One region of the Paenibacillus sp. GCM10027630 genome, then DNA from elsewhere that is predicted to be linked to it. Evidence: predicted binding sites of a transcription regulator. Region 1 holds the regulator's gene; each other region holds the start of a gene.
What was found. Region 1 encodes Rex, which represses fermentation and respiration genes when NADH is low (regulators of the CRP and FNR family bind a similar motif). Its sites were predicted from a motif close to TTGTGAAATATTTCACAA; they were not measured.
Positions count from the first base shown of each region.

Region 2: the regulator Rex is predicted to act here: its motif matches at 1,527-1,544, upstream of qoxA (cytochrome aa3 quinol oxidase subunit II).
Region 3: the regulator Rex is predicted to act here: its motif matches at 2,239-2,256, upstream of nadA (quinolinate synthase NadA).
Region 4: the regulator Rex is predicted to act here: its motif matches at 2,442-2,459, upstream of ACFQ0C_RS01830 (cytochrome ubiquinol oxidase subunit I).

Region 1 covers NZ_JBHTGY010000058.1:11,986-15,903, reverse strand. Annotated here, with positions in the region: gene dinG (ATP-dependent DNA helicase DinG) at 1-1,097, shown strand, start outside; gene ACFQ0C_RS29035 (redox-sensing transcriptional repressor Rex) at 1,094-1,717, shown strand; gene ACFQ0C_RS29030 (inorganic phosphate transporter) at 1,791-2,789, opposite strand; gene ACFQ0C_RS29025 (DUF47 domain-containing protein) at 2,820-3,440, opposite strand; gene ACFQ0C_RS29020 (amidohydrolase) at 3,712-3,918, shown strand, end outside.
Region 2 covers NZ_JBHTGY010000039.1:183,965-187,882, reverse strand. Annotated here, with positions in the region: gene ACFQ0C_RS21320 (MFS transporter) at 1-1,298, shown strand, start outside; gene qoxA (cytochrome aa3 quinol oxidase subunit II) at 1,632-2,558, shown strand; gene qoxB (cytochrome aa3 quinol oxidase subunit I) at 2,562-3,918, shown strand, end outside.
Region 3 covers NZ_JBHTGY010000017.1:50,920-54,837, reverse strand. Annotated here, with positions in the region: gene nadB (L-aspartate oxidase) at 1-1,211, opposite strand, end outside; gene nadA (quinolinate synthase NadA) at 1,250-2,188, opposite strand; gene ftsH (ATP-dependent zinc metalloprotease FtsH) at 2,474-3,918, opposite strand, start outside.
Region 4 covers NZ_JBHTGY010000002.1:73,310-77,227, reverse strand. Annotated here, with positions in the region: gene cydB (cytochrome d ubiquinol oxidase subunit II) at 1-963, opposite strand, end outside; gene ACFQ0C_RS01830 (cytochrome ubiquinol oxidase subunit I) at 950-2,353, opposite strand; gene ACFQ0C_RS01825 (class I SAM-dependent methyltransferase) at 2,737-3,555, opposite strand; gene ACFQ0C_RS01820 (NUDIX hydrolase) at 3,860-3,918, shown strand, end outside.

The DNA.
Region 1 (3,918 bases):
TTGAGGATAATATTTTCATTCATATGAATGAAGTTATAAAGAGGCTGGAAAAGCTGTTTAATGAGATGAAAGAAATGCAAGATGAGTTGGACATTCAAGGGATATTAACCGATTTAAACGGAACTCTCAAGGAAATGTACCGCCACCGTGATAATTTACATTTTTTTATGACCATGCCCGACGATAATTATGTGTATTGGATTGAAGCGGGGAATGGTAAAAGCAAGTCGCTTCAGCTGGTAAGTGTACCTATTGATGTAAGCTCCATGCTGCAGCAATCTTTCTTTGGTATAAAAGATAGTGTCATTCTGACTTCAGCAACCTTGTCGGTTGGCAAATCATTTGATTATACATGTGAGCAGCTAGGCTTGGAAACTAAAGAAGATGAGAGCAAGCTGAAGACGGTTCAGCTTCCATCCCCGTTTAATTATCGGCAGCAGGCACTTGTCGCCATCCCAAGAGATTTTCCAAGCATACGCGGCAATAACGGCGAAAAAATATTTATGGACCATCTGAGTATGTCTCTCGCTGAGGTAGCTTTGGAAATGAAGGGACGTATGCTGGTGCTGTTCACCTCAAACAGGATGCTAAAGCTGGCACATACTGCATTGAAAGATAAGCTAAGTCCATTTGGCATCCAAGTGCTTGGGCAGGGAGTAGACAGCAGTAATCGCAGCAAGCTGACAAGGCTTTTTCAAAGCAGTCCCGCGAGCATTTTACTTGGTACTAGCAGCTTTTGGGAAGGAGTGGATATTCCGGGGGAAGCATTGAGCTGTCTGGCTATTGTACGTTTGCCTTTTCAACCTCCCAACCATCCGCTTGTTGAAGCGAAAACTGAGAATTTGAAGAAGCTGGGTCATAATCCCTTTATGAAGCTATCGGTGCCTCAAGCGGTTATTCGCTTTAAGCAAGGTTTTGGCCGTCTCGTAAGAACGGCGAAAGACAGAGGCATAGTTATCATATACGATACGAGGGTAATTGATACGACCTATGGCAAGTATTTTCTATACTCTCTGCCAGGTCCCAAAATAGAACATATGCCTACAAGTCAATTAGTTCCGAGAATCAAGCAGTGGATGGGGGAAAGCGATATATGAAAACATTAAAAATATCGGAAGCAGTTGTCCGCAGACTGCCGATTTATTTGCGCTTCCTTAACGAGCTGAGCAAGAAAAATGTGCATACTGTTTCATCCCAGGATCTAGGTATTAAGCTTGATTTAAATCCGGCGCAAATACGCAAAGACCTTGCCTATTTCGGTGAATTTGGCAAAAAGGGCATTGGTTATGATGTAGATTATTTGATCGAGAAAATCCGCCAAATTCTTAAAATTGACAAGGTGATCCCAGTTGTATTGGTTGGTGCCGGGAATTTAGGCCGAGCGCTCTGCAATTATAATGCTTATCTTAAGGATAATATGAAAATTGTCGCTATTTTTGATGAGCTTCAGAGCAAGGTAGGGGAGTCAATCAATCATTTGAAAGTAAAGCCGATGAAGGAGCTTAAAGAAACTATACAAGGCTTGAACATTCGGATTGGAATTATTACAGTGCCTGCAGCAGAAGCCCAGAATGTTGCAAACCAGTTTGTTGAAGGCGGAGTAGAAGCTATTTTAAATTTTGCTCCGATTATTATAAAAGTTCCGAGTGAGGTGCGCGTGCATCACGCTGATTTTACTACTGAGCTGCAAAGCTTGGCGTATTATTTGGATGAATAGTCAACAGTATGGATTATTAGACATAAAAAGAACGTCAGGAGCTCCTGACGTTCTTTTTATGTTCACTATTACTCTAAAAGAATAGGAATACGACTTTGTAAAGCAGAAAAGCAACAACCATACTAATTGGAATTGTAATGATCCAGGTCATAACCATTTTCGTAACCGTCGCCCATTTCACATCATGGAATCTCATAACAGATCCGGTACCAATAATGGATGATGAGATTACATGAGTAGTGGATAAAGGCATTCCCATATGGGTAGAAACTTGAATAACTATGGATGAGTTTAAATCAGAAGCGAAGCCGTTAATAGGTTCGATCTTGATCAGTTTTTTACTCATTGTTTTAATGATTCGCATACCGCCTATCGATGTGCCTAACCCCATAGCTATAGCGGCGCTTATTTTAACCCATAAGGGGACATCCATGGTGGTTTGATAGCCTAAAGTGACGAGAGCAAAAACCATGATTCCCATCGCTTTTTGAGCATCGTTCCCTCCGTGGGATATGGATAGTAACCCGGCAGAAATAATTTGAAAAAATCGGAAGGTTCTATTGAGCTTGGATCGTGAATGATTGCCGCCTACAATGATAAGCTGACGAATAATCCACATGATGATAAAACCTGTTCCAAAAGCAACTATTGGAGATAAAACCAAAATTAGAATAATTTCTCTGAAACCACTCCAATTGAGTGCCGCTGTCCCGGCTCCAGCTATAACACTACCAGCTAAAGATCCGATCAAAGTATGAGAGGAAGAAGAAGGGATTCCGAAATACCAAGTCACTAGATTCCAAATAATAGCGGACAAAAGTGCGGCAATAAGTATGGGTACACCATTCTCAATTTCGGCCGGATTGGCTACTTTTCCACCGACGGTTTTGGCTACCTCTGAAGATAAGAATGCGCCAACGAAATTCAAAATCGCCGCATAAAAGACAGCAACTCTTGGAGTTAGCGCTCGGGTAGAAATTGAGGTGGCAATGGCATTGGCTGTATCGTGAAAGCCGTTAATAAAGTCAAACAGCAGCGCCAGTCCAACAATGATCAACAATAAGGTTAACATAGTCTCCTCCTACCAAATATGGACGACTGCTTACGAATAACGCAATACTACGCTTTCCAGTATATTTGCAACATCTTCACAGGCATCTGTTGTTTGCTCCATACGTTCATAAAGCTCTTTCAGCTTAAAATCATGATATGGATCTTTAGGGTTTAGAAATATTTCTCTGATGCCTTCCCTCATTAGACGATCGGCTTCGTTTTCGAGGCTGTTGATTTGAACCGTGTGCTCGGTCATTTGCATGTACTTTTTCTTGGAAAGCAGCTTGAAAGCATCGAGGATGTGCTGGCAGCTTGCTACAATAACCGCGGAGAATTCTTTCATATACTTATCGCTCTCGGAGATATTCAAATAGTCAAAACGGGCAATCGTGGCTTCAATGCCGTCAATTACATCATCGACCTTTGAGGCAAGCTCCATAATATCCTCGCGGTCTAGCGGGGTGATGAATACTTTGTTAAGACCTTTAAAAATTTGGTGCGTAATCTGATCTCCTTTATGCTCCAAATCTTTCAGCTGCGGGTAAAACGTAGCGGGCGGTTGATCTCCCATGATGGCATTACGAAACATTTGTGCAGCATGTAGCGTATTTTCCGATGCTTTAATCAGCAGCAGCAAAAAGTCAGTGTCATTTTTTTTTGCAAAAAGCATGAAGCAGCCTCCTCGATTGTGTATTTTAACAATAAGTTAACAATATTCTTGTAATATGTAGAATTTTGCCGAGAAAAATTAACACAAAATTAAAAATAACACAATAGACAGATGGATTGCAATCATAGTTTATCCAATTTAGAATATGTTCATCAAAGTGTAAAAATGTAATGTAAGCAAGGTTGCATTAGCTAATGTTACTTGATTTCTGTGGATTGAAGTTGTACAGTTAAATTTGGTTATTAATGCGCGCGAAGGGATATGTGAAATAATGAAAAAATGGATTATTACTAATGGTACTTTTATTACAATGGACGAGCAAAATCCTGTACTTCAAGGATGTATGGTTGTAGAAAATAATCAGATTACATATATAGGTAAAAATGCTCCGCAGCCTCTTGATTATTATGACGAACAAATTGATGGTTCTAAGAAGCTGTATATGCCGGGTTTAGTTAACACTCATAATCATGCAGCC
Region 2 (3,918 bases), on a different contig from region 1:
ATGAATTAAATAGCACTCAAACAGCCGATGAAGAAGTTAAAGAATTAATTTTTACACATGGTAATTTAAAGAGTGCATTTGCATGGCTTAGTTTTCTTGCTTTTTTCAGCGTACTGAACGAAACGGTCTTTAATGTATCATTACCGGATATCGCCAATCAGTTTAAGATCCCACCTTCGACGGCTAATTGGGTTAATACAGGTTTCATCATTTTTTTCGCAATCGGGACGCTTATATTTAGTAAAATATCCGATACTTATGGTGTTAAAAGGTTGCTTGTGGCTGGCCTGTTGATCTATAGCGGAGGATCGTTGCTCGGCTTTCTTGCACAATTCTCTTTCCCATCAGTAATAGCCGCTCGGATTATTCAGGGGATCGGAGCATCGGCAGTTCCCGGACTTATTATGGTCATCGTGGCAAAATACATCGGATCAAAAGATCGAGGCAAAGCATTCGGTTTGATCGGGTCGATGGTCGCTCTAGGCGAGGGCATTGGTCCGGTAATTGGAGGGATAATTGCAGATTATATCCATTGGTCCTTCCTATTCTTACTTCCCATGATGACACTTGTGTCTATCCCGTTCTTCCTTAAAGTATTGCCTAATGAGATTACGCCTAAAGGGAAATTGGATGTTGTAGAGGTATCGCAATTGTCAACCGGAATAATGACATTCACCTTGACGTCCTTATTTTTGAACCGAAAGTTTATGGCCGGTGTCCTGACGGGATGCGTATTATTAGGCACTGTAGCTGGTTTTGTCTCAATGATACCTTACTTGATGCGAGATGTTCATCAACTAACTACAAGCATGATTGGAGGCGGGATTATATTTCCCGGCACCATCAGCGTCGTTCTCTTCGGTATTGTTGGTGGCACCTTGGTCGATAAAAGAGGAATAAATCTTGTATGGTATCTTGGGATAATTCTAATCGTCACGAGTTTTTTAGTTATAGCGTTATTTTTAGATACAACACCTTGGTTGATGTCTGCTGCACTAATTCTGACTTTTGGCGGTCTTTCATTTGTTAAAACGGTGATATCAACCACAGTTGCAGAGGCTCTGGAGTCCAATGAAGCTGGGGCCGGAATGGGAATGCTCAACTTCGCTTGTTTTATGGCAGAAGGAGTAGGTATAGCAATGGTTGGAGGTTTGCTCTCCCAACGCTTGCTGGACTTCCCATTACTTCCAACAGTAACCCTTTCCGCGGCATTTCTATTTAGTAATTTGATACTGCTTCTTATTGTCTTCATCGTAATTGGTGGAGTCATATACACTATGGCATACAGAAAAAGTTAGCGCTGGTTTATCTTTGTTATTGGTAATATCATAAAAACAGCCGTGGTACATGTACCGCGGCTGTTTTTTCGCATATTTTTGTTGAAATGTTGGATGGTTCACCACGCTTCGAGTCATCAGATATCAACCTGTGAGGGCTAAATGGCTGTCATAAAACTGCCACTTTTGTTATTGAAATCAGTAATTTTTGCTGCTTCTTGAACAAATGATGGCGTCCTTGAAACAACTATGTGACAGAATTCACATAAATTTGTGACATCCTTCAAACTCGATTGTTTTATTGGTTATGCGCAACTATGCTGAAAGTATCGATCCCAGGAAAGGAGCTCATCAATGAAATTCAAATGGACTTTACTGGCAGTACTTTTTACCATCGTCACAAGTTTAACTGGTTGCGGGAAATTAGCGGTGTTGGATCCTAAAGGACCGCAAGCTCAAAGACAAGCTGATGACATTATGCTATCTATCGGGCTAATGTCAGCTATTGTCATTATTGTGTTCATAATTTTAGTATTTATGTTAGTTAAATACCGTGCGTCCAAACAAGCCGATGATTATGAACCTCCTCATATTGAAGGAAGCAAGGTTGTAGAATCGATTGTTGTTGGAATTCCCATTCTCATCATCATTTTCCTTTCGGTGGTCTCTGTTCGGAGTAATTATATCGTTGAGGCGACACCTCAAGGGTATGAGGGTCAGAAACCATTAGTTGTCTACGCCTCATCATCTAATTGGAAGTGGCATTTTAGTTATCCCGAAGAAAATATAGAAACCGTAAACTACTTGTATATTCCAACTAATCGCCCCCTTGAATTTAAGCTGTATTCTTACGGGCCGATCACCAGCTTCTGGATTCCACAGCTAGGTGGGCAAAAGTATGCGATGGCTGACATGGTTAACACGCTGCATTTGGCAGCGGACGTTCCAGGTGAATACATGGGCCGTAATGCAAACTTCAGCGGTAAAGGCTTCGCTGAAAATACATTTAATGTCAAAGCCATACCTGAAGCCAAGTTTAAGGAATGGGTTGATGAGGTTAAGCAAACTGCCAAACCTCTAACAAAAGCAAAATTCGATGAGCTGTTGAAACCAGGCCATCTTGGGCAGTTAACGTTCACAGGGACTCATTTAGACTTTTTGCCGCCGCCAGAACACGGACATCATGGGTCAGCTGGTATAGAGACTGATACTAATACGGCTACTGATACTATCACTAATATTGATAAGGGTTCAGAACATGCACATGAAGGGAGACATTAAAGCATGGACTTCTTTGAACGATTTGCTGTGCCTCATCCAAGTCCAGCTATTTATGCATCAATGGTCGCCATTGCACTTACAACCATTGCGATCATCGCTGGCTTAACTTATTTCAAAAAATGGGGTTATCTTTGGAGAGAATGGCTAACAACTGTTGACCATAAACGAATTGGTATCATGTATTTGATATCCGCTCTTATTATGCTTTTTCGTGGCGGTGTAGATGCATTAATGATGCGTGCACAAACGGCCGTACCGGATAATGCACTGTTAGATGCCCAACATTATAACGAAGTTTTTTCAACGCATGGGATTGTTATGATTATCTTTATGGCTATGCCTTTCATCTATGCCTTAATGAATTTCGTTGTTCCCTTGCAAATTGGAGCACGTGACGTAGCGTTTCCACGCTTGAATGCATTAAGCTTCTGGCTATTCTTCATGGGGGCCATGCTGCTTAACATTTCATTCGTCATAGGCGGTTCCCCTGATTCAGGCTGGACGGCTTACTTCCCGCTATCAGGCAATGAGTTCAGTGAATCTGTAGGAACAAACTATTATGCGCTTGCTCTGCAAATATCCGGTATTGGTACTTTAATATCAGGTATTAACTTCATTGTGACCATCTTAAAAATGAGAGCACCTGGTTTGAAATTAATGAAAATGCCAATGTTCACATGGTCTGCCTTAACCGCAAACGTAATCGTTGTATTTGCTTTCCCTGTATTAACTGTGGCGCTAATTATGATGACCATGGATCGGTTATTCGGAACACACTTCTTTTCAACGACAAATGGCGGTATGGATATGCTATGGGCGAACCTGTTCTGGGTTTGGGGTCATCCTGAGGTTTATATCTTAATTCTCCCAGCATTCGGTGTTTATAGTGAGATTATCTCTACCTTTGCACGCCGTAACCTATATGGTTATAAGTCAATGGTAGCATCAATGGTGATCATCTCTTTCCTGTCCTTCTTAGTATGGACACATCATTTCTTTACAATGGGTCAAGGAGCACTTACGAATAGTATCTTCTCCATCACAACCATGGCTATTGCTGTTCCAACCGGAATTAAAATATTTAACTGGTTGTTTACACTTTGGAAAGGGAAAATCGTATTTACCGTACCCATGCTTTATGCAATAGGCTTCATTCCAATTTTCACAATTGGTGGAGTTACCGGGGTCATGCTCGCTATGTCAGCGGCTGATTATCAGTACCATAATACGATGTTTCTCGTAGCTCATTTCCATTACACTATTATCCCAGGAGTTGTATTCGCCATGATAGCAGGACTCACCTATTGGTGGCCCAAAATGTTCGGCTTCATGCTTAATGAACGAATCGGCAAATGGGCAT
Region 3 (3,918 bases), on a different contig from region 1:
ATACGTTCCACAATCCTGCGTCCAAACACAATGGCTTCCGATAACGAATTGCTGGCCAAACGGTTCGCTCCATGCACACCTGTCGATGAAACTTCCCCGCATGCAAATAACCGCCTGACTTCCGTCTCCCCGTACAGGTCAGTCTTCACGCCACCCATCATATAATGAGCTGCTGGCGCCACAGGGATCCAATCGGAGGATAAATCCAATCCATAATTCAAACAAAACTCATAGATCGTAGGAAACCGATGTTTAACCGTTTCTTCCGATTCATGGGTAAAGTCAATGTAGACGAACGTAGACCTCGTCTCTTCCATCTCATCTACGATAGCACGGGCAACAATATCCCTCGGAGCCAGCTCCAACTGGTGGTGATACTTCTCCATAAAGCGCTCGCCCTTAATATTGCGCAAGATAGCGCCTTCACCGCGAACCGCTTCCGATACGAGAAACCTTGGAGCTCCCGGATAACATAAAGCCGTCGGGTGGAACTGAATAAACTCAACATCCTGGATTAAAGCCCCAGCCCTGTAAGCTATAGCGATACCATCACCTGTAGCAATATCCGGATTCGTTGTATAGCGGTACAATTGCCCAGCTCCGCCTGTGCAGAGGATAGTTGCATTCGCTCTCACAAATAACTTCTGACCGTCCTGCCTTTGAACTAAAGCACCCAGACACTCGCCATCCTCAGTGATCAAATCAATAACAAAATGATCATCCCAAACTTCAATATTCGGATCCAGCTTCGTCTTCTCTGACAAAGCACGAACGATCTCAGCGCCGGTAGCGTCGCCATGTGCGTGTAAAATACGCCGTTGGCTGTGCGCCCCTTCCTTCGTAAGAGCAAACTCACCATTTTCCAAATCAAACTGTGTCCCCATATGTATTAAATCCTTAACACCTGCAGGTCCTTCATGAACCAGCACATCGACAGCAGATGGCGAACATAATCCCGCTCCGGCAACCAAAGTATCCTGACGGTGATAGGCAGGTGAATCCTCATCTGAAATAACCGCAGCAATCCCGCCTTGTGCATAGCGGGTATTACTATCAAGAAGAGACTTCTTGGTAACCATAAGCACTTTATACTTTTCACTAGCCTTTATAGCGGTAAAAAGACCGGCGATTCCCGCGCCGATCACCATTACTTCAATATGCACTTGAGGCAATTCATTAATATCAAAATCTACAAGATAACGTGGAATCATAGTTAGGCTCACCTCTTCTTACAAGAGAGTAACGCATGCTACTTCACTAGCAGCATGCGTTCCAGGGATGCTCTGGCTTGATCTGCGACATGTGGCGGCACATATATTTGCGGCTGCATGGTTTCAAGACAGCGTACTACCTTTTTCAAATTATTTACCTTCATATTAGGGCAAACCAAATATTTAGTGGCAAAATGGAATGATTTGTTCGGACTATCCAACCTTAGTTGGAATCCTGTACCGTCTTCAGTACCAACAATAAACTCCTGATGTTCGGATTCTTTGCAATATTTAATAATCGCTGTAGTACTGCCGACAAAGTCTCCCAGCTTAACTACTTCAGGACGGCACTCCGGATGAACAACAAACTTGGCATTCGGATACTGAGCTCTCATTTCCTCCACATCTTTTACAGTGAGCATATCATGGGTATTGCAATACCCTTCCCAAATGATTACTTTTTTGTCGGTAAACTTGGATACGTAATCACCCAAATTTTTATCCGGTACCCAGATGATTTCATCCGAATCAACAGATTCGATTACTTTAATCGCATTAGCTGAAGTACAGCAAATATCCGTCTCTGATTTAACATCGGCCGATGTATTGATGTAAGCAACTACCTTGGCATTCGGATGCTGCTTCTTTAAGGCGCGCAGTCCATCCACATTAACCATATCGGCCATCGGACAGCCAGCCCGCTCATCCGGTATTAAGACAGTTTTGGTCGGAGCCAAAATCTTAGCGCTTTCTCCCATAAAATGCACACCACAGAACACTATAACATCAGCATCGGTTGATGCCGCTTTTTGTGCCAATAAAAAGGAGTCGCCCCTAAAATCTGCTACCTCTTGAATTTCATCACGCTGATAATAATGAGCAAGAATAATGGCATTACGCTCTTTCTTCAATTGAAGAATTCTTTCCTTAAGCTCACGCTTTTGTTCCTCTTTACGCTCTAAAGCCAAAGCTTCCATCTTCACACCGTCCCTTCCGTCCTGGTCCCCTTTATTAACTGCAAATTACCTAGTGAAAATGTTCACATAATATTTAAAGATTTACACCTAATTTACACAACATCCTTGGTGGTGTCAATGCTTAAATAACCACAAATTAGCCCGAATTTACTATTATCAGTCGGCCTTATTCCTCGTTCTTTCCCTTAGGACTAGTTTCTCGTCTGAAGTCGATATTTAACCTTCTCTAATGAAGAAAAAGCCGGAAGCATTGGAAAATGCCCCGGCTTATTTCTAATAGTAAAATTAAGATTCTTTCTTCTCGTCATCGCCTGGATCAGCAGCTTTATCGAAATCCAGCTTGTTGGCTTCAGCCGTTGTCTGCTGGCTTTGAATGTTAACCTTCACATCCGTGGAGCTGACCTCGTCTAATTTACCGGTATCGATTAACTGTTTGATCTGATCCTTCTCCAACGTTTCCTTCACAATCAAAGTTTCTGCAATCAGGCGAACCTGATCCGCATACTTCTCAAGTGTTGCCTTTGCGTTAGCATAACAGCTGCGGATAATCGTCTGCATTTCCTGGTCGATTTCGTATGCAATAGCATCACTATAATTCTGCTCATGTCCCAGATCACGGCCAAGGAATACTTGCCCTTGTACGTTACCGAATTGCATCGGACCCAGCTTATCGCTCATTCCGTACTCCATGATCATTTTACGAACAATAGTCGTTGCACGTTGGAAGTCACTGTAAGCGCCAGTTCCAACTTCGCCAATAAACATTTCTTCAGACACACGACCCGCAAGGAGACCTGTTACTTTATCAAGAAGCTCGGTCTTGGTGTTCATCATACGGTCTTCGCCATCTTTAGGGAGCATCATTACATAACCGCCAGCGCGTCCTCTCGGAACAATCGTGACCTTATGAACCATTTCCGCATTTTCCACATGGTAACCGACAATAGTATGTCCCGCTTCATGGAAAGCGACCATGCGTTTCTCACGTTCGCTGACAACCCGGCTCTTCTTCTGCGTACCTACAACGACACGGTCGAAGGCTTCGTCCAGCTCTTCCATTGAAATATCTTTACGATTACGGCGTGCTGCAATCAGCGCCGCTTCGTTCATTAAATTTTCCAAATCGGCACCGGTAAAGCCTGTTGTATAACGTGCCAATGCTTCAAGCTTAACATCTTTATTAAGCGGTTTGTTGCGAGAATGCACTTTCAGTACCGCTTCACGGCCCTTGATATCCGGGCGATCAACCGTAATCTGACGGTCAAAACGACCTGGACGCAACAACGCTGGGTCCAAAATATCCGGCCGGTTTGTTGCAGCAACAATGATAATACCTTCATTGGCGCCAAAACCATCCATCTCCACGAGGAGCTGGTTAAGTGTCTGCTCGCGCTCATCATGTCCGCCGCCTAAACCGGCGCCACGCTGACGACCTACAGCATCAATCTCGTCTATAAATATAATACAAGGAGCATTCTTCTTGGCATTCTCAAACAAGTCACGTACACGGGATGCGCCGACACCGACGAACATTTCCACGAAGTCGGAACCGCTTATGCTGAAGAATGGAACGCCTGCTTCACCTGCAACAGCACGTGCCAGCAAGGTTTTACCTGTTCCCGGAGGACCATTCAATAATACCCCTTTAGGAATTCGAGCTCCTACAGCAGCAAATTTCCGAGGATCCTTCAAAAACTCTACAACTTCTACAAGCTCTTGTTTCTCCTCAT
Region 4 (3,918 bases), on a different contig from region 1:
CCATATTTGATAGCCTAGTACAAAGGGCAGAAGGGACAAGGAAACAATGGCCATAATTTTGAGTGAATAAGCTCCAGATGCGGCATTATATATCGTTAAGCTGAACATACTGTCGATGGAGCTAATCATGACTCGCGGGAAAAGACCGATAAAAACGGATGCGACTGATAAGCCTATTACAGCACCAGTCATGCCGAATGCCCATCCATCCTTCTTGCGGTTTATAAAAAAGCTGGCAAGTAGATAGGCTACTGAGGCTAGCGCAGCAGTTAAAGTTAACAATGTACTATGCTGCTCAAAGAGATCGGTCATCCAGTAAGTCATAAAAGCAAACATAATGAGCAAGAAGGCGGTTGGGAGCAGCAGTTTTTTTGCCAGAATACGTGACCGTATTTGCAGCTCATCCGTAGTGCGCAGGGTAATGAACATAAGCCCGTGCAATAAACAAAGAGCAACGACACAAATCCCTCCAAGTAGCGTGTAGCCATTCACAATATCAAAAAAACCTGCATTCATTTCCATATCACTGCCGATGGGCAGCCCCTTTATCATGCCGGAAAAGGCAACGCCAAGGAGCAGGGGAGGCAGAAGGCTGCCGAGAAAAATGACGACATCCCAAGTTTTCCTCCACCGGGTATTCTCCAGCTTGCTTCTGAATTCGAATGCAACTCCACGTCCAATTAAGGCGAGAAGCACCAGAACCAGAGGTGTATAATAGCCACTGAACATCGTGGCATACCAGTGAGGAAAAGCGGCGAACATCGCCCCACCTGCAGTAATCAGCCATACCTCATTGCCGTCCCAAAAAGGCCCGATAGAGTTAATAAGCACTCGGCGTTCACCGTCTGTGCGGGCAAGCAAGGAGGTGGACATGCCGACTCCGAAGTCAAACCCTTCCAGGAAAAAGAAGCCTATGAATAATACGGCAACCAGTACAAACCAAAGTTCGTTAAGAGATAGCATGATACTCCTCCTTATCGTATGGATCGCTTGATTCATGAGTTGACTTGGTCGACTCATAAGGTCCCTTTTTAATGATACGAATAAATAACATCACCATAATAACGGCAATCACTGAGTATATGGCTGTAAACGATAGCAGGGAAAAGAGCACCTGACCAGCAGATACGCTTGGCGAAATCCCGTCTTCCGTCCGCATGAGTCCGAAGACCGTCCATGGTTGACGTCCGATCTCGGTCATAATCCACCCAGCGGTGTTGGCAATGAACGGCAGTGAAATGCTAGCGACCATTATTCGCATGAACCAGTTAGTAGGCTTCGTCATTTTGTGGCGTACCCACAAATAGATGGCATACATCCCCACTAGTATCATAATCGACCCTGCAGCCACCATAATTCGGAAGCTCCAAAATGTTGTGCGGACAGGTGGAATATAGTTACCTGGCCCATATTGCTCGGTGTATTGAGCCTGCAGTTCAAGCATTCCTTTTACCTCACCGGAAAATTGACTATGCGACAAATAGCTTAGCAAATAAGGGATTTTGATTTCACCGCTGTTTTTCTGCTTGATTGGATCAATGCTTGCAATTACGGTCCAAGGAGCGGGATCACCGCTTTTTCCCCATAAGCCTTCGCTAGCGGCCATTTTCATCGGTTGGGTTTTGACTAAATATTGAGCTTGCTGGTGACCGAACAAGGCAACACCTACGGAAGCGATCAAGCCCACAAGTGCAGCGATCTGAAAAGATTTGCGGAAGAAGGACATCTCTTGGCCTTTTAGCAGCTTCCACGCGCTGATTCCTGTGACAAGGAAGGCGCCTGTTGCAAAAGCTCCAAGCAAGGTGTGAGGAAACTCGACCCACAGCTGTCCGTTCCCTAATAGTGCAAAAATGTCATTCATCTCGGCACGTCCATTGGCTATCGTAAAGCCGACCGGGCGCTGCATAAACGAATTGGCAGCCAGAATCCAGAATGCTGACATGGAAGTGCCGAGCGTAACCAACCAGATACAAAGTAAATGAAGCTTAGGCGAGAGGCGCTCCCAGCCAAAAATCCATAGTCCTATGAAGGTAGACTCCATAAAGAAGGCAAGCAGCGCTTCAATTGCGAGTGGAGCTCCAAATACATCACCCACAAAGCGGGAATAATTGGACCAGTTCATACCGAATTGGAATTCTTGCAAAATGCCAGTGACAATCCCGATGGCAAAGTTGATCAGAAAAAGCTTTCCCCAGAATTGTGCCATTTGCTTGTATTCTTCCCGTCCTTTTACTACATAGATCGTTTCCATAATAGCAATCAGGAGGGCGAGGCCAATTGAAACTGGGACAAAGAAAAAATGAAAAATGGTCGTTGAAGCGAATTGCGTGCGTGCAAGCATGATTAAATCCATAATGATAGATCCTCACTTTCTTCAAATGATTGGGGGACAACGAGCTTCGTTCTCATGCTCTTATCTTGGCAGATTAAGCTAAGAGATTATGTGATTTTAATCACATAGTGAGCTATGAATAGCGTTGAAAATGCGACCATTTTGTGAAGGCAGAATAAGTAAAGCCAATAGTCTAATAACAACAACGGCAGCCTAGAACATAAATTAATGTTCAAGACTGCCGTTGGTTTATCATTTGGGAAGATATAACTGATAAGATAGCATACTAATTTATATACCTTGAAGCGGGTATTTGTGGGAGGCTTCCTTCCAGAATTCTCCTTCACGGTCTGTGGATTGGTGCTTTTCTAAATCCGCTCTCGGTGGCTGCACTGTTACGTAAGTTACACAATGCCTAGACGCATTCTGTAGCCAAATAAAATGGGCCTTTCTTCTCCTGCAAATACTTGAGCCACCAGTTCACGAAATGCTGCGACTTCCGCATGCAGTTCGTCTGCTCCAAGCTTCAATGCAGTTTGCAGTCCACCTTGGCTTAATGCGATATTCACATAACGCGCTGCATTGCACATTTCCCATTGATGAAAGACGATTTCCCTGGTATATCGGAATAAGCCAGAGCTGCGAATGTTCTGGAGATGCTCATCCTTGTTCCATTTGAATGCTCGCTGCTCATCTTGTGCTAGCTCCGTCGCACGTGCATCACCCAATTCATTGATTCTCCGGTAATTCTCTTCAATTGTCCAATCGAGCGCTGGCGGCCAGTCACAATCGTAAGCTGCGAATACACCGCCTGGACGAAGGACACGGGCAAACTCGCGAAGCGTACTTTGAGGCTCCATCCAATGAAACGATTGAGAGCAAGTGACGATGTCCACAGTTGCTGACGGTACTTCTAATTGATGGGAAAGGCCTTTGACAAATTGCAGTTTGTTCGGCTTATTCATCGCCTCCCATTTGGCTAAGGCAACCGAACGCATATCGTCGCTCGGCTCAACGCCTATGATGCTCTCCGCTTCATCCAACCATAGAAAGGAAGAAAGGCCGGTGCCGCAGCCCACATCAACTACCGTTTGTGGCTTGCGATTCAAGTATGTCGTTAGTAGCTTGACCACCTCTTGTGGGGCAGTAGGCCGATTTTCATCGTAAAGCGCCCCGAATCCGGCAAAACGCTGGACATTGTTCATGCGAATGTGTTCAATCATAGTTTCCAATCACTCCTTATTCAGCATGTTCGAACGGCGATCGCCGCCACACTGACGACGTACTTGTCCGTGAAAGCGGCGGACCCTGTATCTAACTATATATTTATTATAGTGCATATTCAATGAGCTGATTAAAATGAGGCTACTCTTAAAAGGCGGAAGGCAAGTGTGTCGTTTTTATCCTTTTTAATTTCCAATATTTACAATGGTTGTTATAATAGAAAGAAAGAAAGAACTGCATTTTCACAAGCGATCCTGGGTCGGCAAGAAAACTGAAATGATGTGTAAAGAGGGGATTGATCCTATGTTTTTTGTTAACTCTAGAGCGATAATTGAAAGAGATTTTAATAATGAAAGACAAAT